DNA from 2 places in the Paenibacillus sp. FSL M7-1046 genome. Region 2 is predicted to be linked to the other one. Evidence: riboswitches for the same ligand, from Rfam matches in the RefSeq annotation. Region 2 holds a riboswitch; the other holds the start of a gene.
What was found. Region 2 has a riboswitch for S-adenosylmethionine ahead of metA (homoserine O-acetyltransferase MetA). Riboswitches for the same ligand answer to the same signal wherever they lie in the genome.
Positions count from the first base shown of each region.

Region 1: it holds a riboswitch for S-adenosylmethionine, as region 2 does, so the genes downstream of both, NYE29_RS15715 (methionine ABC transporter ATP-binding protein) here and metA (homoserine O-acetyltransferase MetA) in region 2, are expected to answer to the same signal.

Region 1 covers NZ_JBBOXB010000001.1:3,559,313-3,571,776, reverse strand. Annotated here, with positions in the region: gene mqnE (aminofutalosine synthase MqnE) at 217-1,323, shown strand; gene NYE29_RS15740 (NAD(P)/FAD-dependent oxidoreductase) at 1,408-2,469, shown strand; gene NYE29_RS15735 (YuzB family protein) at 2,504-2,758, opposite strand; gene NYE29_RS15730 (NifU family protein) at 2,841-3,089, shown strand; gene NYE29_RS15725 (MetQ/NlpA family ABC transporter substrate-binding protein) at 3,367-4,245, opposite strand; gene NYE29_RS15720 (methionine ABC transporter permease) at 4,298-4,927, opposite strand; gene NYE29_RS15715 (methionine ABC transporter ATP-binding protein) at 4,966-5,982, opposite strand; SAM riboswitch class I at 6,084-6,226, opposite strand; gene NYE29_RS15710 (Cthe_2314 family HEPN domain-containing protein) at 6,316-7,056, opposite strand; gene NYE29_RS15705 (UbiD family decarboxylase) at 7,256-9,040, opposite strand; gene NYE29_RS15700 (COX15/CtaA family protein) at 9,139-10,071, opposite strand; gene NYE29_RS15695 (thioredoxin family protein) at 10,180-10,524, opposite strand; gene NYE29_RS15690 (putative polysaccharide biosynthesis protein) at 10,632-12,257, opposite strand; gene NYE29_RS15685 (DUF456 domain-containing protein) at 12,279-12,464, opposite strand, start outside.
Region 2 covers NZ_JBBOXB010000001.1:105,198-117,661, reverse strand. Annotated here, with positions in the region: gene NYE29_RS00405 (cobalt-precorrin 5A hydrolase) at 1-736, shown strand, start outside; gene NYE29_RS00400 (cobyrinate a,c-diamide synthase) at 729-2,549, shown strand; gene NYE29_RS00395 (ROK family protein) at 2,771-3,652, shown strand; gene NYE29_RS00390 (HRDC domain-containing protein) at 3,862-4,878, shown strand; gene NYE29_RS00385 (immunity 53 family protein) at 5,096-5,392, shown strand; gene corA (magnesium/cobalt transporter CorA) at 5,490-6,425, opposite strand; SAM riboswitch class I at 6,851-6,984, shown strand; gene metA (homoserine O-acetyltransferase MetA) at 7,103-8,020, shown strand; gene NYE29_RS00370 (aminotransferase class I/II-fold pyridoxal phosphate-dependent enzyme) at 8,086-9,264, shown strand; gene mqnC (cyclic dehypoxanthinyl futalosine synthase) at 9,500-10,636, shown strand; gene NYE29_RS00360 (bifunctional 2',3'-cyclic-nucleotide 2'-phosphodiesterase/3'-nucleotidase) at 10,904-12,464, shown strand, end outside.

The DNA of each region.
Region 1 (12,464 bases), 3.5 Mb from region 2:
GATACGATTTATCCGCTCTATACTTCAAGTCTCAGCGGTTGCTCACCCTTGGAGAGAGGTTTATAATAGGGGAAGCAATGTACGTAAAAATTCGGAAAATTGTCACGGAGGCCATCAAAGCCTCCATTTTTTACGCTGGACAACGCGTGTTTTAGTAATTTCCGGTTACGATTCTGCGGGTGTATTCACCTCGCCAAACCTTCAGGAGGAAATCATATGTCTACTCTTATCACACCCCACACAGACGCCAGAATGGCGAACATTATCGAAAAGGTTCGCGGCGGAGAACGATTAAATTTGGAAGACGGCGTTTATTTATATGAGAGCAACGATTTGCTCACGATCGGCCAGCTGGCTAATGAAGTCAACCAGCGCAAGAATGGAAACAAGGTATATTTTATCGAAAACATGAGCCTTTATTTCACCAATGTTTGCGAATCCCACTGTGCATTCTGCAATTTCCGCAAGGATGACGGAGAAGAAGGCGCTTATACGCTTTCCGGTCAGGAAATGGTGCAATATGTCGAACAGCATATTCATCCCGGCGTACGCGAATTCCATATTGTCGGCGGCCATAATGATAAGGTGCCCTTCCAATATTACGTTGATTCGCTGAAAGCTCTGCATGAGCGGTTTCCTGAAGTTGCCTTAAAAGCCTATACTGCGGCGGAAATTGATTTCTTCACCCGGATCAGCGGACTCAGCATCCGTGAAGTACTGGAGCAGCTGCGCGCAGCAGGACTCCAATCGCTTACCGGAGGCGGAGCTGAAATTCTTTCTGACCAATACCGTAAAAAAATGCGCGTTGATAAAGCAAACGTCGAAGAGTATCTGGAAGTGCACCGGGTTGCCCATCAGATGGGCATGAAGACGCACACCACCATGCTCTACGGCTCCATCGAATCCCACGAGGACCGCATCCGCCATATGCTGCAAATCCGCGAGCTGCAGGATGAAACGAACGGTTTTATGGTATTTATCCCGCTGTCCATGCAGCCCAAGAATAAAAACGCCGGAATTATGCGCCGCAACTCCGCGTATGAAGATCTTAAGACGATTGCGATCAGCCGTTTGATGCTGGATAATATTGACCATATTAAAGCTTACTTCATTAATATTGGCGCACAGCTCACTCAAGTTGCTCTAAGCTTCGGAGCTTCCGACGTGCATGGCACGATTTTAAAAGAACGGATCAGTCACGCCGCAGGTGCTTTAACTCCTGAAGGTCTGACACGCGAAGAATTGATCTGGCTCGTAAAAGGCGCCGGACGGATTCCGGTTGAACGGGATACCTTCTACAATGTAATCAAGGTTTACGAATAATTAAACGACTGAAGTTAACCGGAATTGTTCTTCGCAGCTGCAAAAACCATATTTGAGCACTACTCGAAAGGAAGATCGGTCTGCATGAGAACATTACTCGTCCTGGGCGGCGGCTACGGCGGCCTTGCCCTTATCCAAGAACTGCTCAACAACCATCTCCCTCATGATATGGAGATCGTCCTAATCGACCGGATGCCTTATCAGGGAATCAAGACGGAGTATTATGCGCTTGCTGCAGGGACGGTGAACGATTACCATTTACGCATCCAGTTCCCCGTGCATCCGCGTCTGACCGTCCGGTATGGTGAAGTAGGCTCCATTGATCTGGATAGCAGAATGATATTCATGGAGACCGGCGAGCCGGTTTCCTATGATATCCTGGCGATCGCTCTCGGCTGTACAGATAATTATCATGGCATTCAAGGAGCAGAGCAATATACCTGCAGTATCCAGAGCTTCTCGGAAACGCGGGAAACGTATCGGCGGCTGAATGATGTGAAGCCTTATGGAACGGTTAATATTGTAGGCGGGGGATTAAGCGGAGTGGAAATTGCCGCAGAGCTGCGTGAAAGCCGTCCTGACCTGAATATTTCTATACTGGATCGAGGGGAACGCGTGCTGTCGGCTTTTCCGGCGAAGCTGTCCAAGTATGTGGAGGAATGGTTCAGCGAACACCATGTCGAGACACTGGGGAAAATTTCTGTATCTCATGTAGAAAAGGATGCCATCTACAATGGCACCCAGGCTATTCCTGCTGATGTTACTGTATGGACCGCCGGAATCCAGCCCGTACGGGTAGTCCAGCAGCTCGAAGTAGCGAAAGACCGCAGTGGCCGGATCATGCTAGACCAATATTACAATATAGCGGATTATCCGGAAGTATACGTGCTCGGTGACTGCGCCAGCCTTCCGTTCGCTCCAAGTGCTCAGGCAGCCGGAGCGCAAGGGGAGCAGGTAGCACATGTCCTTCAGGCGCTATGGCGCGGTGAAACGCCGAAGCTGCATGCGATCAAGCTGAAGGGGACGCTTGGTTCCTTGGGCAAACATGCCGGTTTCGGGCTGATGGGCCGCCGCTCCGTCATGGGACGTGTCCCCCGTCTGCTGAAAAGCGGCGTACTATGGATGTCCAAACGGCCTTTGGGTTAAATTAAGGCAGGCCAAGGATAGGACTAGCCTTCGGCTAGTCCAGTTCCAGATTGTCCCATGCTTCCTGCTCCTTAATTGCGGCCTCGATGGCTGCTTCCAGTTCCTCTGGAGAAGCTGCTTCAATAATCTCGCCGTCAACCATGGCGAATGGCTGCAGGTAGCACTCGCCACAGTTGTTCAGACAACCGTATTCAATTACATCGTATTCCGGATTTTGTTCCAGCTTTTTTTTCAGCGGTTCCGTGCCATGGCCAATATTACTGGCACAAAATTCAATAATTGGTCTCATGATGCTCTCCCTATTCTGCACTAACCATTTTATTTTTTAACTTTTTGTACTATAATGAACTTACGAAAGGAGTGATTGAGAAATGAGTGAGAATGTACAAAGCACCACCATGTATGATGAAGTACTGGAAGTGCTCGATAAACTTCGTCCGTTCCTGCAGCGCGATGGCGGTGACGTCGAACTGATCGATGTTGAAGACGGCATTGTTAAGTTGAAGCTTATGGGTGCCTGCGGCAGTTGCCCCAGCTCCACGATCACGTTGAAAGCCGGGATCGAACGCGCCCTCCTTGAAGAAGTAGAAGGCGTAGAAGAAGTTGTTCAAGTATTCTAATCCCGTTTGATACCGATCCCGGATCTTCTGAGAAGAAGACCCGGGATTTTTTTGAACTATAAGAATTTATAGGCTTCACACTATAAATTATCCTTCTATTTCTCGCTGTAACGGATACCGTCCTTTTGAGGACGGCGAAGCCGTTTCCACTTGTTATATGTATTATAGAGGATTTCACATTTCGCAACAACCGGAGTGCTAAAAACCCCGCATGCCTATTTCTGGCATGCGGGGTTATCCGTCGTTGTAATTCTGTTAAGGCAGCTAAGGCAGCAGCTTAAAATGCAGGGATAATCGCACCTTCGTATTTCTCTTCGATAAATGCTTTAGCTTCCGCAGAGTTCAGCGCTGCAGCCAGCTTCTGGATAGCATCGGAATCCTTGTTATCAGGACGGGATACCAGCAGGTTGGCGTAAGGGGAATCTGCTCCTTCAATGAACAATGCATCTTTGGTTGGAACAAGGCCGGCTTCAAGTGCAAAGTTGGTGTTGATCAGAGCAATATCCACTTCATCAAGCTGGCGTGGCAGCATTGCTGCATCCAATTCAATGATCTCAAGTTTCTTTTTGTTTTCGGTAATATCCGCTTTGGTGGAAGTGATATTAGTGTCGTCTTTCAAGGTGATCAGGCCGTTTTTGGCCAGCAGGATCAGTGCGCGTCCACCGTTGGTGGCATCGTTCGGAATGGCTACTTTCGCGCCGTCAGCCAGTTCATCAATCGATTTGATTTTTTTGGAATAAGCGCCGAAAGGTTCAACGTGAACAGCAGTTACCGATACCAGTTCTGAACCATTCTTTTTGTTCTGGTCATCAAGGTAAGGCTTGTGCTGGAAGAAGTTCGCATCCAGTGCCTTTTCGGCAAGCTGTGTGTTCGGCAGGATATAGTCTGTAAATTCTTTGATCTCCAGCTTGATGCCTTGTGCTTCAAGCAGCGGAGCGATAGCCTTGAGAATTTCAGCATGCGGCACAGGAGATGCGCCGACCACGAGGGTTACAGGTTCTGCAGCCGGTTCAGTCGTTGGCTCTGCAGAAGCATCTGTTGATGGTGCATTCGTTGCGGCGGAATTGGCCACGTTATTGGTATTGTTATTGTTGCCGCAAGCAGCCAGCACCAATACCAAGGTCAAGCTGAAAAATGTGAGCAGTACTTTCTTCATCTGTAAATCCCCCTTTATTAAATGTATGAATAAGGCTATATATGGACGTACCTTATTTCCGGGTGAAAAATTTGACCAGCCGGTCTCCGGCCATTTGCAGCAGCTGAACTAGTATAACCATCAGCACTACGGAGATAATCATAACTTCTTTCTCATACCGGTAATAACCGTAGCGGATTGCCAGGTCACCAAGACCGCCGCCGCCGATCATACCCGACATCGCGGTGTAGGAAACGAGCGTAACAAGAGTGATGGTCACTCCGGCAAGCAAGCCTGGACGAGCCTCGGGCAAAAGTACACGCATAACGATCTGCCCTGTGGAAGCTCCCATTCCTTGTGCTGCTTCAATCACGCCCCGGTCAACCTCACGCAGTGCCGTCTCCACCAGTCTGGCAAAAAACGGAGCCGCACCGATGACCAGCGCCGGGATCGTACCGAGCACACCTATCGAAGTCCCCATAATCGACTTGCTGAAAGGAATCAATGCTACCATTAGAATGAGAAATGGAACGGAACGCAGGATGTTTACAAGCAGCGACAATACCGAGTAAATAACCCTGATAACAATGTTATTTGATCTTCCCCATAAATATAACACAATTCCGAGTGGTAAACCAAGAATAATTGTGAATATTCCGGAAAATGCCAACATTTTTAGTGTAGCCACTGTAGCATCAAGCATTTCTTCCCAATTAATCGTATTAAAATTCAAGCCGCCCACTATGAAATCACCTCCACATCAAGCCCCTGCGCCGTTAACTCGGCGATTGTGGCTTCAACCGCTTCAGAAGACCCTTCAAAACGGACAATCAACTGGCCGTAAGGGACATCTTTAATTGTGGAGATTGTCCCCTGCAAAATCGCAAAGTTGACCCCGGTATCGCGGGCCACATGGGACAAGGTAGACTCGTACGTTTTTTGTCCCAAAAAGGTAATCTTGACGGCCTTGCCGAATTCACCGTTGACTGCGTCAATGGCCGCGCGAAGAGGCCCGTCCTGCTGAGTTTCACTACGGATAAACTCCTTGGTTACTTCATGCTTGGGCTTCAGGAATACCTCTGCGACATCCCCCTGCTCGATAATACCGCCGCCATGAATGACTGCGACCCGGTCACAGATGCTCTGTATGACATGCATTTCATGCGTAATTAGCACAATAGTCAGATTAAATCGCTTGTTGATATCGAGCAGCAGACGCAGGATGGAGTCCGTCGTCTGCGGATCCAGCGCCGAGGTCGCTTCGTCGCATAGCAGCACATCCGGATCACTGGCCAAGGCACGGGCCACGCCCACCCGCTGCTTCTGTCCACCGGACAGCTGGGCAGGATATTTGTTCAGGTGTTGTTCGAGACCAACCAGTGTTATCAGTTCCTTCACTTTATGGTCAATTTCTTTTCCCGGAGTGCCCATCAGCCGCAGCGGAAAAGCGATATTATCGTATACTGTAGCCGAAGTGAGCAAATTGAAATGCTGAAAAATCATTCCGATTTTACGCCGCTGCACCTGCAATTGCCTCTGATTCAGCGCCGTCAGATCCACACCGTTCACCCATACCTCACCCTCTGTCGGACGCTCTAGCAGGTTAATGCAGCGGATTAGGGTGCTTTTTCCCGCTCCGGAATGGCCGATTACTCCAAAAACCTCACCTTTTTTAATGGACAGGTTCAGATCCCAGAGCGCTGTAGCGGCCTTGCTGCCTTTTCCGTAGACCTTGGTTAAACCTTTTAGCTCTATCAATTGCTGTCCCCCTCTCTTTATTTCTATTTCTATAACATCAAAAAGACCTCTTACGATCGATTGCAGATCGCAAGAGGCCCTGTGCGTTTATTAACAATGCCTTCTCATCTGCCAAAGACCGCAAACCGCGCGGTATTGTAGGAATTAGCACCATGACATTCATCTAAAACGCGGGTTGACGCGCATTACACAAATCGGTTGCCGGGCTTCATCGGGCCTATCCCTCCGCCGCTCTCGATAAGATTATGATATGAAATTAGTTGCCGTTCTCTGTGAGAAACGAATGCATGCCTAAGTATAGTAAGTTTCAGGTTTTTTGTCAAAGGGAAAGTTTTACTTAGAGCCGTCCCCTGCTTTCAAGGCTGCGGCGTTTTTACGCCACTGCTCATTGCTGTAACGGAACGAAGCGCTTAAAGATTTGCACACCATCTCAAGGCACTGCTTCAAATCCTCCAGATGACTGTCCAAATCTTCAAGCTGAATTTTATCATGCAGACCTTGATGTCTTTGCCAGAGATCATCCTGCATTTCCGCATTCATATAATGAATTTCGGCGTTGCGGCGTTTGCGCAGATTCTGCAGCGGCTCCCGGTAAGAGTTCTTGATATTCTCCAGTTCTTCCGCCAGCGGCGCATGCGCTTTGAGCAATTGAAATTGCCGCAGCACGGTGAAATATGAGAAATGGGCTTTGACCTTGGTCGTGTTGAGATTATACAGACTGTTCAATACAGTTCCAAGCTTGTCCAGCAGTGAGAAGACACGAATAAAGCCGTTTTTATAAAAATAAACATAACGGGCATAATCGCCCTGCTCGATCACCGTCATATCATCCATATAACCGGCAACAACCAATTTCCGGTAAAAGGCTGCCGCGAACCAGCTTTGCTCCAACTCGTCCAGGGAGGAAATCAGCCCGCGCGTCCATATCTCCAGCTTGCGGTATTCATGGTCGTGGTCCTCATGCGCGTTCATTTCCTTGCGCAGCATCGCTGCAAGCTTCGCCATGTTGTCCATGGCTTCAGCCAGTACACCGCCGTTCTCGCGCGGCGGTTCTCCCAGTAATATCCGCAGCATGTTTTGTCCTCCTTAAAGTTTTGTAAGCATTACATCCTGAAATCTACTTCGTACAAAACTCGCTTCGGAAGCATTCGCTTAGTTTTGTGAGCATTACATCCTGAATCTACTTCGTACAAAACTCGCTTCGGAAGCATTCGCTTAGTTTTGTGAGCAATTCTTCCTGATTCTTCTTCGTACAAAACTAACTTCGGAAGCATTAACTTAGTTTTGTGAGTATCGGGAAATAGTTCTTCCAGTTTTGGTCGACCACCTTAACAATATCCCCGCACGGTTCCAGCTCATCCGGATAATCAGGCTTCATGCGGGCGTCAATAACAATTGGCAGCTTATAGCCAATGTGATGGCGGTTAACCTCGGATTCTGCGTAAATATCGCTCGCCGGATTAAACCGGGTGAACACAGTCCACAGAAAGGAGGTTTGCGTCTGGACGGTTTCAGCGGCGTGATCCACCAGGATGACAAGCGGCCATTCCGTTTCGTTCTGGCGCAGTTTGGCGATCAGTCTCAGCGGAAGCTCAGGGTCGTCTATATAGGATGCACCCGATACCGTTAAACATCCTCCGCAATAAGGAACAACGCCGGTAATTCCGGGAAGCACTCCCTCATTATAGGTACGGGGAAGCACCCGAACCGGGGATCCGATGCCCATCATTACGCCTTTACTGCCGCGATTCAGCTTGTGTCCGGTATAATCCGAGGTATCTTGAGCCGTATTATTCAGCACAACCAGATCAGTTTGCGGATCGAAACGCTCCAGTACCGTCTCCAGCAGCTTGGGGAAATCGCAAAGATCCACCGGTTCATTCGTCAGCAGCAGAAATTTGGTCAAAGACAGCTGGCCTTCTCCCAGAATGCGGAAAGCCGATGCCAGCGCTTCGCGCGAATAGCTTTCGCGCACAACGGCGGATGCCAGCGAATGCGAGCCGGCTTCGGTATAAGACCACAGCGCCTTGACTGACGGCATCAGCAGCGGATAGGCCGGGGACAGGAGGCGCTGAAGAAAATCCTTCAAATAATAATCCTCCTGACGGGGTTTGCCGGCAATCGTTGCCGGATAAATCGCATCCTTGCGGTGCCACATCCGCTGAACATGCAGGACAGGGAAATCATGCTGCCGGGAATAATATCCATAGGGATCTCCGAAAGGTCCCTCCGGGCGACGCTCCAGCGGCGTTACAAGACCGCGGATGGCGAATTCGGATTCAGCGGGAATCCGGTGTCCGCCCATGGGATCCTTAACCATGGGCAGCCGACGGCCCAGCATCAGCGAAGCCAGCAGCAGTTCAGGCAGCCGCTCCGGCAGGGGAGCAATGGCTGCGGCAATCAGCGCCGGCGGGCCGCCGAGAAATACGGAGACTGGCAGAGCCTCGCCGAGCAGTTCAGCCTCACGGTGATGAAAACCGCCGCCTTTATGGATTTGCCAATGGACACCTGTTGTATTGTCATCATAAATTTGCACACGGTACATTCCAAGGTTACGGTTCAACGGATTGGTAATACTCTCGGTATATACTAACGGAAGGGTGATCAGCGGCCCGCCATCCTCGTGCCAGCTTGTGATTCTGGGCAATTCCTGCAGCGGGTCGGTACTGCGGCATATGCCCAGCACAGGCGCTTCACCCTGCGGCACATCTTTGACGCCGACCTTGAGCAGATCATACAGCAGGCCTTTTTCTTTCCATATCGCCGAGGCGGTGGGCGGCAGCAACGTTTCCACCGCCCCCGTCAGCGACTTCATCAGCTGCTCGGGCCGGGTCCCAAATGCCTGGTTTACCCTGCGGACCGTTCCGAATAAATTTGTCGCGACCGGAAAAGGGGTTCCTTTTACATGGGTAAAGAGCAATGCCGGCCCTTCTTCCCGTACCACACGCCGATGAATCTCCGCCAGTTCAAGATAGGGGTCCACCGGAGTATCAATCACAGCGAGATCCTTATCCTTTCTCAACTGCTCGATCCATTGACGCAAATTATCGTATCCCACTTTATTGTTCCTCCTCAAACCTGGCTGAGTGCCCAAAGTCTGATTGGCAGTCTTACTGAGAACTAACGATACAGGACAGACAAACCTTTTCCCTGCATTTAGTTTGATTTATTCTTTCTGCTCAGCTGCCATACACGCACACTCATGTAGCACAAGACTCCGAACAGTCCAGCAATCAGCAAAATATGGGCCAGCGCAGCAAATATGTACAATTGTTCGTTATAGAGCGTATGCACCACAGCCGCACCGCTGAGTGCCTGCAGCAGGCAGAGCACAACCGCGGCAACGCCCAGAGCCCTCAGCTCAGGCCATGCTCTGTGTTTCCAATAGGCTAAATGTCCAAGCAGTGCGATCAGAACAAACAGCAGTGCCGCCGCAACCCGGTGTACAAACACTATGCCTACCCCACCAGACAGCTCGGGAATCCATTCCCCATTGCAGAGCGGCCAGCCGGAGCAGCCTCCCTGTGAATCCGTGTGGCTAACATAAGCTCCGATATAAACGACAATATATGAATATAACGCCGTAAACCACGTTAAGTTGCGGAACCCCCGGCTTACCCCTTGCCCGTAAGCCTCCTCTACGGCTCTAGATTCATGCCGCCGCTTCGTACCCAGCGCGAGCATGAGTGAGCTGGCGAAAGCTATTAAAGAGAAGCCCATATGCAGCGCCATCACCGCAGCTGACTGCGCCTGCATGACCGCAAGCGCTCCCATTCCACCCTGTACCACTACAAAAAAAAGTGTCAGCCCAGCATAAACAAGCAGTTCCTTCTGTCTGCGGGCATAACGCCAAAAAGCAAACATCGATATTAACGACACCAAACCCGCCAACCCACTGAACAAGCGGTGGGTGTACTCGATCATTGATCCCACGGTATAGGCTGGAATCAGCTTTCCGTGGCAGAGCGGCCAATCATGTCCGCACTCCAGTCCCGATCCCGTCTTCGTGACCACAGCGCCTCCAAGCAAGGCGAAAAACATTGTGAGGCAAGTGATGTAGCTAAGCGTTTTCAATTGATTTGTCGTCAATAGGATCACCCGCAATTTTCATAGGAATGAACTGGATAATATAAGGGAAGAAAGATTAAAAAAACACCGCTTCTGCTCTATCAAGGCGAAAGCGGTGTGCAAGCTTCATTACTTGTGAATACTCAGATAAACCTCAAGCGCCGTATTCAGAAAATTCTCAATTTCCTCACGGGATTTGCGCAGCTTATTAACGAATCTTACTAGCTCACGGCCGTCGGTGTAAGCGACAAAGCTGGGAATTCCAAGAATGTTCTGTTCCTGGCTGACATCGCCTACCGCATCAACATCTACCTCTACAAGCGTAAGACGTCCATCGTATTTCTGCTCTACTTCAGGCATAAAAGGATCAATAAACTTGCAATCGGAGCACCAATCCGCCTTGAATACAGCTACGCTCAAGCGCGGTGATTGAATCGCTACCTGAAACTCCGCAGGGGAAGAAATTTTATCCATGGATTATCCAATCCTTTCTTCATCATTGAGTCGGTTACCCTTTAAGTGAAGCAAAATGTGCTCAGGAAGTCAAATAAAATAGACGAAATAAGACATTAATCATAGCATTATTCGTTAGTACGAACACGTTCAGGCTGAAGCTTCATCAGTGGTTTGAGCAGCTTCTGCAAAGCACGCGGATAACTGGCAACCTCCTGGCGGCTTAACACACCCAGCACAATCAGGAGCACAAGATATATGACGACAACAGCCGTTCCCACAACCAGACAGGTAATCAGGAAAGCAAGCCGTGCAGGCATCAGATGGGTCAGCATAACTCCCGCTTCGTTCAGGCCGTAGCCAATTCCGCCGGAAGCGAGAACCGCAACGGTGAATCCGCCCCAGCGTTTACCCATAATCTCAAAAGGAACAATGGTTTTGAGCATGCGCAGATTAAGATAAGTAATGATGAAGAAGCAAAGCGCCGTTGCTGCGATAATGCCGTATATCCCGAAGGCGCGGCTCAGCAGGAAGTTTGAACCTAACTTCACGAGAAGACCTGCCATCACATAATACATGGAAATTCGTGATTTCCCCATTCCCAGCAGAATGGAGTTGGTCGTCATCATTGTAATCTGAAAAATCGTACCAAGCGTCAGCATCGCAACAATCCCGCTGCCGTCAAGACTGCTGAAGATCAGTCCGTTCACAGAATAGGCTGATACAACGAGAGCAAGTACAATGGGTGTTCCCGTTAATATCGAAATACGCATCGCGAGCGTCACCTGGCGTTTCAAATGCTCTTCATCACGCCGGGCGTAGGCCGCTGAGATAATCGGAATCAGCGAGGTGCTTAGCGCAATGGACAACACAGGAGGTATTCCCGCGATACTCTGCGCCCGGCTGCCAAAAATCGCCAAAGCCTGGGTCGCTTCTGCCATGCCGATTTGTCCACTAAGCAATGGCACAATGAAGGAAGTATCGATAAAGTTCACTACCGGAACCGTAATTGAAGATAACACAATGGGTATAGAAAGCTTGAAAATATCCTTGTAAATACCCAGCAGCGGCAATTTGGCTTCATTGGTTTTATAGAGGGCCACTTGCTCCTCACTGCGGCGCAGCTTTATTGCATAATACAACATGACGCCAAATGCACCGATACTGCCGAGCACACTGCCGAATGACGCTCCCGCTGCCATCCATGTATTGCTGTATCCCTGGCGGAGCAAAATAAAAGCGAGCAGCACGGCCGTGGATACCCGGGCAATCTGCTCGACAATTTGCGAGATTCCTCCAGCCATCATATTGTTGCGTCCCTGGAAATAACCGCGCATCATCGCGATGCAGGGGAACAGCAGCAGTGCCGGTGCAATCGCCCGAATGGCCAGGGTGCTCTCTGGAACCTTAGTATGTTCCGCATAATAAGGAGCAGCTATGTACAAGATTGTACTCATCAGCACACCTACAATAGCGGCAAATATAAGTGCGGCCCGGTACACCTGCTGCGCTTCATGCGGCCGGTTCAGGGCATAACGCTCGGATACCATTTTACTTAGTGTGCTGGGGATTCCGGCTGTGGCCAGCGGCAGCAGCAGCAGGTAGACGTTGTTCGCCTGCGTGAACGAAGCGTTCCCGATATCATCGAATAAATGCTCCAGCGGCACCCGCTGGACAAGCCCGAGCACCCGGGCCACAAGCGCAGCCGCAGCCAGAATAAGCGTGCCTTTGACAAAAGATTCTTTCTTGGACAAACTGTTTCGCCTTCTTCGCTGTTAATTTATTACGATCCAGATAAAGAAAAGGACCACCATGGCAATTTGCAGTATGATTTTGACTACCGTACTGCTGAATAAGCCAAGCAATGCACCGAAGCTGACCTTGACCGCTTTGCCGGGATTTGAGCCAGCCATCAGTTCACCTACAAAGGCCCCGATAAACGGACCGAGGATCAGTCCAAA
Region 2 (12,464 bases):
CAGCCATCCCGTGATCACAACCGCCTCGGATGTTCAGGGGACTTTCGCGGCGGATTTGCTCGGCCATGAATTCGGCTGGCGGCCGGAGAGCTTCGCCCACATGAAGGCGGTGAGCGCCGCCTTGGTGAACGGCGAGCGGGTAGCCTTCCTGCAGGAGCACGGGGAGCGCGGCTGGCTGCACCCTGGAGCGGCATTGCCCGAGCATGTGCAGCTCTGCGGGGATATGGCTGAAATGCGCGCGGTTTCCTTCAGCGCGGCAATTGTTGTAACCGACCGGCTGCTGAAAGCGCCGGAAGCAGCGGCTTTGCCGGAACGGACCGTAGTGTACCGTCCGCGCAGCCTGGTGCTCGGTCTGGGCTGCAACCGCGGCACTTCGGCGGCGGAGCTGGAAGCCGTGGTGGCGGAAACCCTGGCAGAGCTGGGGCTGTCTCTCCTAAGCGTGCGGAATGCGGCCACTGCCGGGATCAAAGGCGATGAAGCCGGACTGCTCGCTTTGTGCGCCAAGCACGGCTGGGAGCTGGCTTTGTATCCGCCGGAGCAGCTGAATACGGTGCCGCTGGACCAGCCGTCGGAGATTGTATTCAAGGCGACCGGAGCCTATGGTGTTTGCGAGCCTGCAGCCCTTTTGTCTTCCGGTGCGAGGGACTTGCTTTTGCCCAAGAAAAAAAGCGGCAATGTGACGATTGCCGTGGCCAGGGTTATTTTTGACAGGGGGGAGGACGACTCAGATGTATGAGTGGGAAGGAGACGATCTTTCGTTGCAGCGGCGTGCCCGCATCCTTGTAGCCGGTACAGGCAGCGGTTCGGGAAAAACGACGGTAACGCTTGGACTGATGCGGGCCTTTGCCCGGCGTGGACTAAACGTGCAGGGCTTCAAATGCGGCCCGGATTACATTGATCCGGCCTATCATGCCGCTGTTACCGGACGTTCACCCCGGAATCTTGATTCCTGGATGACCTCAGGCGAGTATTTGCTGGAGTACTTTCTGCGCTCCTCAGCGGAAGCGGATCTTTCGGTGATCGAAGGGGTCATGGGGCTGTATGACGGCAAAGAAGCGACAGGGCTAACCGGCTCAACCGCCGAGATCGCCATCCTGACAGACAGCCCGGTATTGCTGGTGCTCGATGTCCGCAGCATGGGCCGCAGTGCGGCGGCAATAGTACTGGGCTTCCAGCAGCTGGAGCCGCGCGTACGTATTGCCGCGGTTATCGTGAACCGCTGCGGCAGTGCCAGCCATTACCAGACGGTGAAGGCGGCGATTGAAGCCGCCTGCGGGATTCCCGTGCTGGGCTGGCTGCTGCGGGATAGCGGGCTTGACATTCCGGAGCGGCATTTGGGCCTGCTGCCCGCCGTTGAGCGGGGGGAGCTGGAGTCCTTGTTCGACCGTGCCGCCGATCTGCTGGCGGAGGGCACCGACCTCTCGGCGCTGCTGCAGCTTGCCGGAGCAGCGCCCCCGCTGCGGCATCCGCTCCACTTACCGGAGATCCCGCTGGCAGAGATCTCCCTGTTTGGTGACCCTCCACAGGGCGGGTCGCCAGCTGAAGACTATCCGGCGGCGGCGTCCGATTGCCTGCGTGAAGATCAACCGGCAGGCATCGCGGAAACAGGATTGCCAACTAATCCTGCTCCCGGTTTGCACCTTTCCCGGGGTGTGGAAAGTGAACGGGCAGCATCTTCCCAGCGGCCAGAACAGCCGACAACCGGCAGCGAATCCGCGGCGGTATCCCCAGCCGTATCCCATGCCGTGTCCCATGCTGTATCACTAGGCGGCCATCTTCCCATCGCTCCGTCACTTGCGTCAGCCAGCTACCAGTCACCGGTTCACCCTATCGCTCCGTCACTTGCGTCAGCCAGCCACCAGCCGCCGGTTCAACCCATCCATCCGTCCCTTGAACCAGCCGACTACCGCCCGGTTCTTGCCGTTGCCCGTGATGCGGCATTTAATTTCTATTACACTGACAATCTGGAGCTGTTGGTTCGAGCCGGTGCAAGACTGGCTGAATTCAGCCAGCTGCGCGGCGAGGGCATTCCGCCGGATGCGGACGGCATTTATATCGGCGGCGGGTTTCCCGAAGAGTTCGCTTCCGTGATCGCGGGGAACAAGGCTTTCCTGAACGGCATCCGGTCAGCTGCGGCGGACGGAATGCCGCTCTATGCCGAATGTGGCGGCTATATGGTACTGGCCCGCAGTCTGACCGACCGCAGCGGGAACTTGCATGAGATGGCCGGGATTATTCCGGCCCATACGGTTATGCAGGAGCGTCGTGCGGCGCTTGGTTACCGGGAAGTTACCGCGATCCGGGACTGCCTGCTGCTGCAGCAGGGAGAGACGCTGCGCGGACATGAATTTCATTACTCCGTCATGAGTTATGACCATGGAGAGCCGAGGACCTTTGCGTATGAGAGCAAAGGGAGAGGCGGCAGCCAGCCGGAAGGTTATGTAAGCGGCAATGTGATGGCAGCTTATGCCCATATTCATCTGGCTTCTTATCTGCCGGCCGCCGCACGGTTTGTCGCAGCCTGCCGGGCCTATCATGAACGTAAGTAAGCCAGATATTTACCAGCTATGACAAAGGACAAAACAGCTGCTCCGGTTAAACAGGGGGTAGCGTGTAAAGTCCTTTTTTTTCGATAAACAGAAGTATGTCAACCGCTTGTCATAACCCTGCAACCCACGTATAATAAAGGCAAGAGAGCGCTTTAATATTGTATAACTACCGGTAGAGCCGGTTAACGGCCAGCCGTTTATGGAGAAGGGGGAACACTGCAGTGAAATTGTTGGGAGCGATTGAAGCAGGGGGAACGAAGTTTGTATGCGGAGTGGGGAATGAGGACGGGACGATAATCGACCGGGTCAGCTTTCCAACGACAACGCCCAAAGAGACGATGGGACTCGTGATCGACTATTTTGGCAATAAACAAGTCGGCGCCATCGGCATCGGCTCATTTGGACCCATTGATCCGGTGCTGGGAAGCCCTACGTATGGATATATTACGACGACTCCGAAACCTCACTGGGGACAATATAATTTGGTAGGAGCCGTAGGCGGACAATTCAATGTGCCGATCGGTTTTGATACGGATGTGAATGGAGCAGCGTTGGGTGAATACAAATGGGGCGCGGCTCAGGGGCTGGACAGCTGTCTTTATATTACCGTTGGCACAGGCATCGGGGCCGGGGCAGTGGTCGGCGGTGAGCTGATTCACGGCTTATCCCATCCTGAAATGGGGCATATTCTCGTGCCGCGCCATCCGGAGGACAACTTTGCAGGCTTTTGCCCTTATCATGGGGATTGCCTGGAAGGCCTGGCCGCAGGTCCGGCAATCGGCAGCCGTTGGGGCCAGCCGGCAGGCGAGCTGCCTGCGGATCACCCGGCCTGGGCCATGGAGGCCCATTATCTGGCGCATGCACTAATGAATTATGTGCTTATTCTGTCTCCGCAGAAGATCGTTATGGGCGGCGGAGTCATGAAGCAGAGCCAGCTGTTCCCGTTAATCCATGCCAAGCTGCAAGAGTTGCTGGGAGGTTATGTGCAGCATCCTGCGCTGAATGAAGGCATCGGCAACTATGTTGTTTCACCACAGCTTGGAGACAATGCCGGACTGTCCGGAGCGCTTGGATTAGCCAAAATGGCGTTAGACAGAGCCTAACACAAAAAGGGATTGACTGTTCGGCAATCTATGGTATCCTAGGATTTAACAGTATAGCATTTAAGAGGGAGCACCTCTTTCACGTTCAGCGTGAGAGAGGTGCTTTTTGTGCGTTCAAGGGGTCTATACAGCAGTCGTGCTCTATAGATCGGAAGCTCCGGCGTTGACGCGATCATGCTTACTGTAAGACGAGGAAGGTAGGGATCGGGATGCAGATCGTATTTATGAACCGGTTGTCGAGAATGTCAGGGGCGGACCAGGAAGCGTTTGCCCAGCTATGGATTGGCGAGGAAGAAGGCATTTGGAGTCTGGGCTGGCGCGATTTTTCCGGAGCCGAGGAGCTGAGCGACAACATTTGGTATGAGGGCGGCTCATGGAATGAGATGTTATGTGTATACAGGCATGAGCTGGCGGTAAAGATGGGGGACGGCTACCGTCCGTTAATCGACGGCGTATTCCATGAAGAAGAGGGTCTGAACAGCCGTAATCAGGAGCAGCTCAAGCTGCAGCATTACAGCGAACAGCACGCTAACGAAGCCATTTATGAGGAGCTCTGCGCCTGGCGCAGGGGCAGGGCATCCAGTGAGCGCAAAGCGCCTTATATTCTGGCCAGCAACCGTCTGCTGCGGATGCTCAGCGCATTTCTTCCCCGCACGCCGGAGGAACTGCTGCAAATCCCCGGGGTCGGCGAGGGAAAGGCTTCGCAATATGGGGGTGAATGGCTGAACATCACTTCGGGAGCTTCGCGTGATCACAGTTATCCGCTGAGCTGGGTCAACGAGGCTGTTGAAGAGGAAGCTTTCAGCTCATGGCTTTATAAGCAGAAAGAGCTTAAGTACAAGAAACAGCTGGAACGGTTGCGGCTGCGGCGCATAGTGCTCCAGGGGATTGAAAACGGCCTGGGAATGGACCAGCTCAAAACGACGAGCGGGGTTGGCCGCCGTGAAGTGCTCGAAGCGGTAGAAGAACTGGAGAAGGACGGATATTCCGTGGAGAAGCTGATTGAGCTGGAACTACAGGGAATTTCACCAAACGAGCAGGACAGTATATGGACCGCTTATGAACTGTTGGGGGATTCCTTCCTGAAGCCTGTGCTGTATAAAGCGTACGGAGAGGAATTTTCACCTGCCGAAGGGCTGGATATGTATTATGAACGGCTGAGGCTGATCCGGATCCGTTTCCGGCGCGGTACGGAGAACGGAGTGGAAATGGCTACGGGGTTTTAGAATAAGGCTTTCGATGCCGGGGCGAAATGAAGTTGCCTAAGCGAAAGAATTGTAGCTAAGCGGGATTTTTCCCTTGCAGGAGAGAGTTCCGCTTAGGTTTTTTTTCGATTTGTATTACAAAATATGCAAACAGGGTAATGAACATTAACCTTTAGGCAGATGATCAAAGGGGATTTGCGGATTGCCGCTGAACATATTCTGGATTGGAGCTGTATACATGAATGTTTTACAATGGCTTGAAGTGTGGTATTCACGGCAATGTGACGGAGATTGGGAACACAGCCAGGTTGTCAGCATCACGACACTTGATAATCCCGGATGGTCTGTTGACATTTTTCTGGGGGGGACCGAACTGGAGGATAAAGGTTTTGAACTGCTGAATATTGACAGGTCGGATGTCGACTGGGTATACGGCAAGGTAAGCGATAATATTTTCCAGGGAAGAGGAGGAGTGAACAATTTAGAAGAGATCCTACAAATATTTCAGCAATGGGCAATGCTTAACGAAGATTAGGAAATGATGCTATTCAGCTTCTTCTAAACAAAAAGACGAAGGCTTCCATTCCCTTGCGGTACTGGTGCCTTCGCCTAGCGTATTCGTCCGTTGTTGTTCATAGCCAATCCTTTTTGCGGAAAACAAACAGCATCCCGCAGCCGAGCGTCACCATAACGGCAATAACGCCATAGTAGCCGTACTCTGAATGGGTCTCGGGAATATTGTCAAAGTTCATCCCGTAGATCCCGGTAATTACGGTCAGCGGCATGAATATCGTTGTAATGGCTGTAAATACTCTCATAATTTCGTTGGCACGGTTGGCAATACTCGATTGGTACGCCTCGCGCAAGTTGCCCATAAGATCGCGGTAGGTCTCGAAGGTTTCAGAGATTTTGACCGCATTTTCATAAATATCGCTAAAATACTTCTGCAGCTGGTCATCGATCAGGCGGAGGTCTTTTTTATTTAGGGTGTTGATAACCTCTTTCTGCGGTCCAAGCATCTTCTTCAGCCAGAGAATTTCGCTGCGCAGACCGATGATCTCGCTAAGATGCGATTTCTTGGTATGCATAAGGATATCCTCTTCCAGCTTCTCAATCCGCACTTCAATCCGGTCGCCGACGGAGAAATAGTTATCCACGACAGTGTCGATCAGATGGTACAGGAAGCGGTCCGGCTCGCTGACCTCCTGCTCCCACAGGATGGGTTTCAGCACACGCAGCTCATGGATCTTTTGTTTGGTGACGGTAATAATGTAATGTCTGCCGAGAAACACGTTCAGTGCACGGAGGAAAATCTCCTCGTCATCAAAACGGATACTGTTGACAACTATAAAATAATGGCTTTCATAAATTTCAATCTTCGGGCGCTGCTCCTCTTCGCTGAGGCAATCCTCAACGGCCAGGTCATGCAGATTGTATAGGGGCTGAAGCAGCTCCAAATCCTCAACATCCGCATCAATCCAGTAGAAGCCCTCTGTAGGGGCTGTCAGTGTTTCTTCAATATCCTCAATAGTTGTAAAAACCCCTGCGTTCACCAGCCGGATTTTCATCTGATTCACTCCTTCTGTCCCCAGTCTTCTCCAGGGATATGCTAATTAAAGCACAGAGAAAAAGATCAGCTTGGCCGGTGGTACAATCAATGAATCAGGCCAAATGACGTTTCGAGAGCATGAAGAAGAACTGCCCCCGCCGCCGGCAAGCTGATGTTAATCCTGTGTGGTAGCTCACTTTGCACGCTTAACTGCGCACCCGGGTCGCCTTCCATTCTTCTCTCACCTCTTCTTTTCGTCATTTATGGTATGAAACACTTGTCTAGTATAACGCCGGGGTATGCCTCTTTCAAGCAAAATTCTTTTCACTTTCAGGGGCTCTTTAGCATTGTATGGACTTGACGAAAAGGAGGTTCATGATTTAAAGTGAATTTTAAGAAAAACAACGTTTGACATTTTAGATTTTTCTAACTGAATACAGCTAAATCTTATCAAGAGCAGGTGGAGGGACTAGCCCGATGAAACCCGGCAACCGGCGTGTGAACGCACGGTGCTAATTCTTGCGGAAGCTTTGCAGGGGATATTTGAATCCCGGCAGAAGTTCTCTGGCAGATGAGAGAGGCGCATATGACTGCAAATCTATGACCTTTCTCGCCCGAGAAAGGTCTTTTTTGGTTGTATTTTAAACACAAGCCGTATTAGCGGCACTCAAATTCAGTTAAGGAGTGGACACAACAATGCCAATTAAAATTCCCGACAGCTTGCCGGCCAAAGAGGTATTATCCGGGGAGAATATCTTTGTAATGGATGAAAGCCAGGCCTTCCACCAGGACATCCGCCCCTTGCGAATCGCTATTCTGAATTTAATGCCGACTAAGGAAACAACGGAAACGCAGCTGCTGCGCCTAATCGGAAACTCGCCGCTTCAGGTTGATGTGATTCTGCTGCATCCCAGCTCCCATACCTCTAAGAACACTTCGGCAGAGCACTTGAAGAGCTTTTATAAAACCTTTGACGAAATCAGCCACCGCCGTCTGGATGGATTAATTGTTACCGGCGCCCCGGTAGAACAGATGGAGTTCGAGGATGTGAACTACTGGGAAGAGCTGAAAGAAATCTTCGAATGGAGCAAACATAACGTTACTTCGACCATGCATATCTGTTGGGCTGCCCAGGCAGGACTGTATCACCACTTTGGAGTGCGCAAGGTTAGCTTGGACGAGAAATGCTTCGGAGTTTTCCCGCACACCCTGAGCCATAATAACGTCAAGCTGTTGCGCGGATTTGACGAAGTGTTCCATGTTCCACATTCCCGCCATACCGACATTTCCCGTGAGGATATCCTCGCTAATCCGGATCTGCAGATTCTGGCCGAATCGGAGGAAGCCGGAATTTATCTGGTAGCGACACATGACGGCAGACAGATTTTTGTTACTGGTCATTCTGAATATGATCCTTTTTCCCTCAAATGGGAGTATGACCGGGATGCAGCCAAGGGGATGGATGTCGCACTGCCGAAGCATTACTATCCAAAGGATGATCCGCAGCGCACACCGCCGGCCGTCTGGAGAGCCCATGCCAACTTATTGTTTGCCAATTGGCTCAATTACTATGTATACCAGGAGACCCCTTACGATATTGGTCCGATTATTTAAAAGAGAAGACGTTAACTGCTTCACACTATATAGAATAATTTACACCACATTTAGGAGGCTTACAGATGGACGAGAAACTTAGGATTGAAAGCAGACTGGCGCAAATTGGTTCACAGGAAGATCCCGCTACAGGGGCAGTAAATTATCCGATTTATAATGCAACGGCATTCCGCCACCCTAGACTCGGACAAAGCACAGGTTTTGACTACAGCCGCACCAAAAGCCCAACCCGCTCTGTGCTGGAAGAGGCGGCTGCGGAGCTGGAATCCGGGGACGCCGGTTTTGCCTGCAGCTCCGGGATGGCTGCGCTGACCACAGTGTTTGCGCTGTTCGGGCATGGTGACCATCTGGTGGTCTCGCTGGATCTGTACGGGGGAACATACCGGCTGCTTGAGCGGATTCTGTCCAAGTACGGGATCAGCGCCTCCTATGTGGATACAAACGATCTTGATGCGCTGGAAGCGGCACGCCTTCCGAATACGAAGGCTGTATTTATTGAAACCCCGACCAATCCGCTGATGATGATTACGGATGTATCAGCCGTGTGTACGTGGGCCCGCCGCCATGGGCTGCTCACAATCGTAGACAATACGCTGCTTACCCCGTTCTTCCAGCGTCCGCTGGAGCTCGGCGCGGATATTATTGTCCACAGTGCCACCAAATATCTGGGTGGCCATAACGATGTCCTTGCGGGTCTTATCGTTACCAAGGGCACCGAGCTGTCGGCAGAAATGGCCATTCTTCATAACTCTCTGGGCGCCGTGCTTGCACCAAATGACAGCTACCAGCTGATGAAAGGCATGAAGACGCTGGCCCTGCGTATGGAGCGGCATGAGAGCAATGCGCTGGAATTGGCTCATTATCTGCTGGAGCACCCGGCTATTGCAGAGGTATTCCATCCGGGGTTGCCTGATCACCCGGGCTACGAGATTCAGAACCGCCAGTCCTCCGGCAACACCGGGATCTTCTCCTTCAAGGTAAAAGACGCCAGATATGTGGAGCCGCTGCTCCGCCATATCCGCCTGATCGCCTTTGCCGAAAGCCTGGGCGGTGTCGAGTCGCTGATGACCTATCCGGCGGTGCAGACCCATGCCGACATTCCGGTCGAAATTCGCGATGCCGTAGGCGTGGATGACCGTCTGCTGCGCTTCTCCGTCGGAATAGAGCATGTGAATGATTTGAAGAGCGATCTTAGCCAGGCACTGGAAGCAGCGCGGATCGAGCTTGAGGAAGCTGCGGATTAAGGGAAAGCAGGCGAGTGATAAAGGGTACCGGCAGCAGCGCCGCTTGATGGTGCTGCTGCTTTTTGATTTATTAGGAATGTAAAAACATGCCTGCCTCGGCTGAGGAATCGCGTGTACGCAAAAAGTTTCTCAAGCCGCCCGGATTGTGATACGATGAAGAAACGAGCTTATTCAAATGTTATACAAATTTAATTCATCCATCATACTAAATGGGCTTAAGAGGAGGCTGCGAACGATGAGTGCGATAGATCTTATTCTGGATAAGACGCTGAAGGGCGAACGTCTTCAATTGGAGGACACTATCCGGTTGTTCGAGAGCAACGAAATTGAGAAAATGGGCGCTGCCGCAGATATTATTATGAAACGCTGGCACCCGGACCCGCTGGCCACATTCGTGATCGGCCGCAATATTAACTACACCAATGTGTGCGATGTGTACTGCCGTTTCTGCGCATTTTACCGCAGACCCGGATCCGAGGAGGGTTATGTGCTTCCGGATGAGACCATCTATCAAAAAATTGCCGAAACCATAGCTGTAAACGGCACAGAAATCCTCATGCAGGGCGGCACGAATCCAAATCTGCCGTTCAGCTACTATACGGATCTGCTGCGTGGCATTAAGCAGCGTTTCCCGGAAATTACGATGCATTCCTTCTCCCCGGCGGAGATTATGAAGATGAAGGAAGTGTCCGGCCTTTCTCTGGAAGAGGTAGTACGGGAGATTCATGCCGCAGGACTAGATTCGCTGCCAGGCGGTGGAGCGGAAATTCTTGACGACCGTACCCGCCGCAAGATCAGCCGGCTGAAAGGCTCCTGGCGTGAATGGATGGACGTCATGCAGACCGCACATAAAATCGGCATGAACACGACCGCAACGATGGTTATTGGCCTGGGAGAGAGTATGGAAGAGCGGGCGCTTCATTTGCTTCGCGTACGTGAAGCTCAAGATGAGTGTATCGCCAATAAATATGACTCCGAAGGGTTCCTGGCCTTCATCTCCTGGACATTCCAGCCGGACAACACCAACCTGAAGCTTGACAGACAGACGCCGGAGGAATACCTGAAGACGGTAGCCATCAGCCGGCTTGTGCTGGATAATATCAAGAACTTCCAATCCTCCTGGGTAACGATGGGTCCTGAGGTTGGCAAGTTGTCCCTTCAATACGGATGCAATGATTTCGGAAGTACAATGATTGAAGAGAACGTGGTTTCCTCGGCGGGTGCGACCTACAAGGTCAACATCGAGTCGATCACCCAGCTCATCCGTGAGGCGGGCAAGATACCGGCGCAGCGCAACACACGCTACGATATTCTGCGGACATTCGAGGATGCCAATGCGAAGATCGACAATGATTTTGTGATGCAGAACTAGGAAGCTCCGCTGATATTCTAAGTTTAATACACCTTCATAACAATGCGTTAGAGCACCTGTCCGTGTACTTGGCAATTCACGGGCGGGTGCTTTTTGCTGTGTGCCTGCGTGGTGATAACTAACCAGCGGCTATGTCGAATCTACTAATATTTCAAGTTTTACAAAACTATTTATTAGATTTGATAAACTTCGATAGATTCCTTAACTTTGTCATGATACACTTTTTGCGGTCGGTATAAAGAGACAAAGTGGGAGGATTATTAACTTATGAAAGTAACAAGATGGAACAAGCCTATCGCTTCAATACTGGCGGCCACGGTTCTTGGTGCGCAAGTGTTGGGGGGGATGTTTGCAGGTTCAGTTTTGGGAGCGGAAAAGGTTGAAGCCGCAGGTGCTGCTGCAGACTCTTCGGCCACAGTTAAACTGCGGCTCATGAGCACAACGGACGTGCATACAAATGTCTATGGCTGGGACTACTTCAAGAATGATAAATCCTTGACGGTAGGTCTGGACCGCACGGCAACATTGGTTAAAACGGCCAGACAAGAGAATCCGAACAATCTTTTGCTCGACAACGGTGATTTGATTCAAGGCACTCCGCTTGGCACTTATATGGCAACCAAATCGGACATTATGACAAAGGCGGGCAAAATTCATCCGCTGATCGCAGCAATGAACGTGATGGGCTATGACGCAGCCACCTTCGGCAACCATGAATTCAACTACGGGTTGGAGTATCTGGATCGGGTAGTTAATGGAAGTAAGGAAGACAGCGAAGCTACGAATGCTGATTTTAAATATGTGAATGCAAACATTTATATTGACGACCATAATGCGGATCCTGCAGATGACGTCAATGCTTATAAGCCTTATATCATCATTCCTAAGACGGTTACTGACAGCAGCGGTCAGACGCAGACGATCAAGGTTGGACTCCTTGGACTGGTAACACCGCAAATTATGGAATGGGACAAAGTGAATCTGGAAGGCAAATATATCACCAAGGATATTGCCGAAACTGCAGAGAAGTTTGTTCCCCAAATGGAGCAAGCGGGCGCAGATGTAATCGTGGCGATGGCACATACCGGATTTGATGCATCTGCCGTGAAGGGAGATCTTTCCGAAAATGACGTCAATGCGCTGAGCAAAGTGCCGGGTATTGATGCCATTACCTTCTCCCACAGCCACAAGGTATTCCCGACCAACGGGAATGACGCCCTGCTGGATGCTTCTTTTAAAGATCCCGTGACCAAGCTGCCGTACAACAACGACAAAGCGGTCATCGACAATGCAAAGGGACACATCAATAATGTTCCTGCTGTACAAGCCGGCTACGGCGGTGCATACCTGGGCATCATCGATCTCTCGGTTGTCAAAGACGGAGAAAGCGGCTGGAAGGTGGATAAAGCCAACTCGGAATCCTCCACACGTTCGATCTACCGCACAGAAAACAAAGTGAACATCGCAAATGTTGCTCCGGATGCCGAAGTGGATGCGGCGGTTGCTGCCGACCATGAAGCTACAATCGCGTACACCGGCCAGAAGCTGGGCGAAACTACGGCACCGATGAACAGCTACTTCGCTATGGTACAGGATGATCCGACAGTACAGATCGTAACCTATGCGCAAAAATGGTACGTGGAGAATTACATCGCCATCAGCGCACCGGAATACAAGGATCTGCCAATTCTCAGTGTCGGGGCGCCTTTCAAAGCGGGACGTAATGGCCCTGACGAATACACCAAAATTGATAAAGGCGATTTGACGATCCGCAGCGCCAGCGACCTCTATCTCTATGACAATACGCTGAAAGCGATTCTGGTCAAAG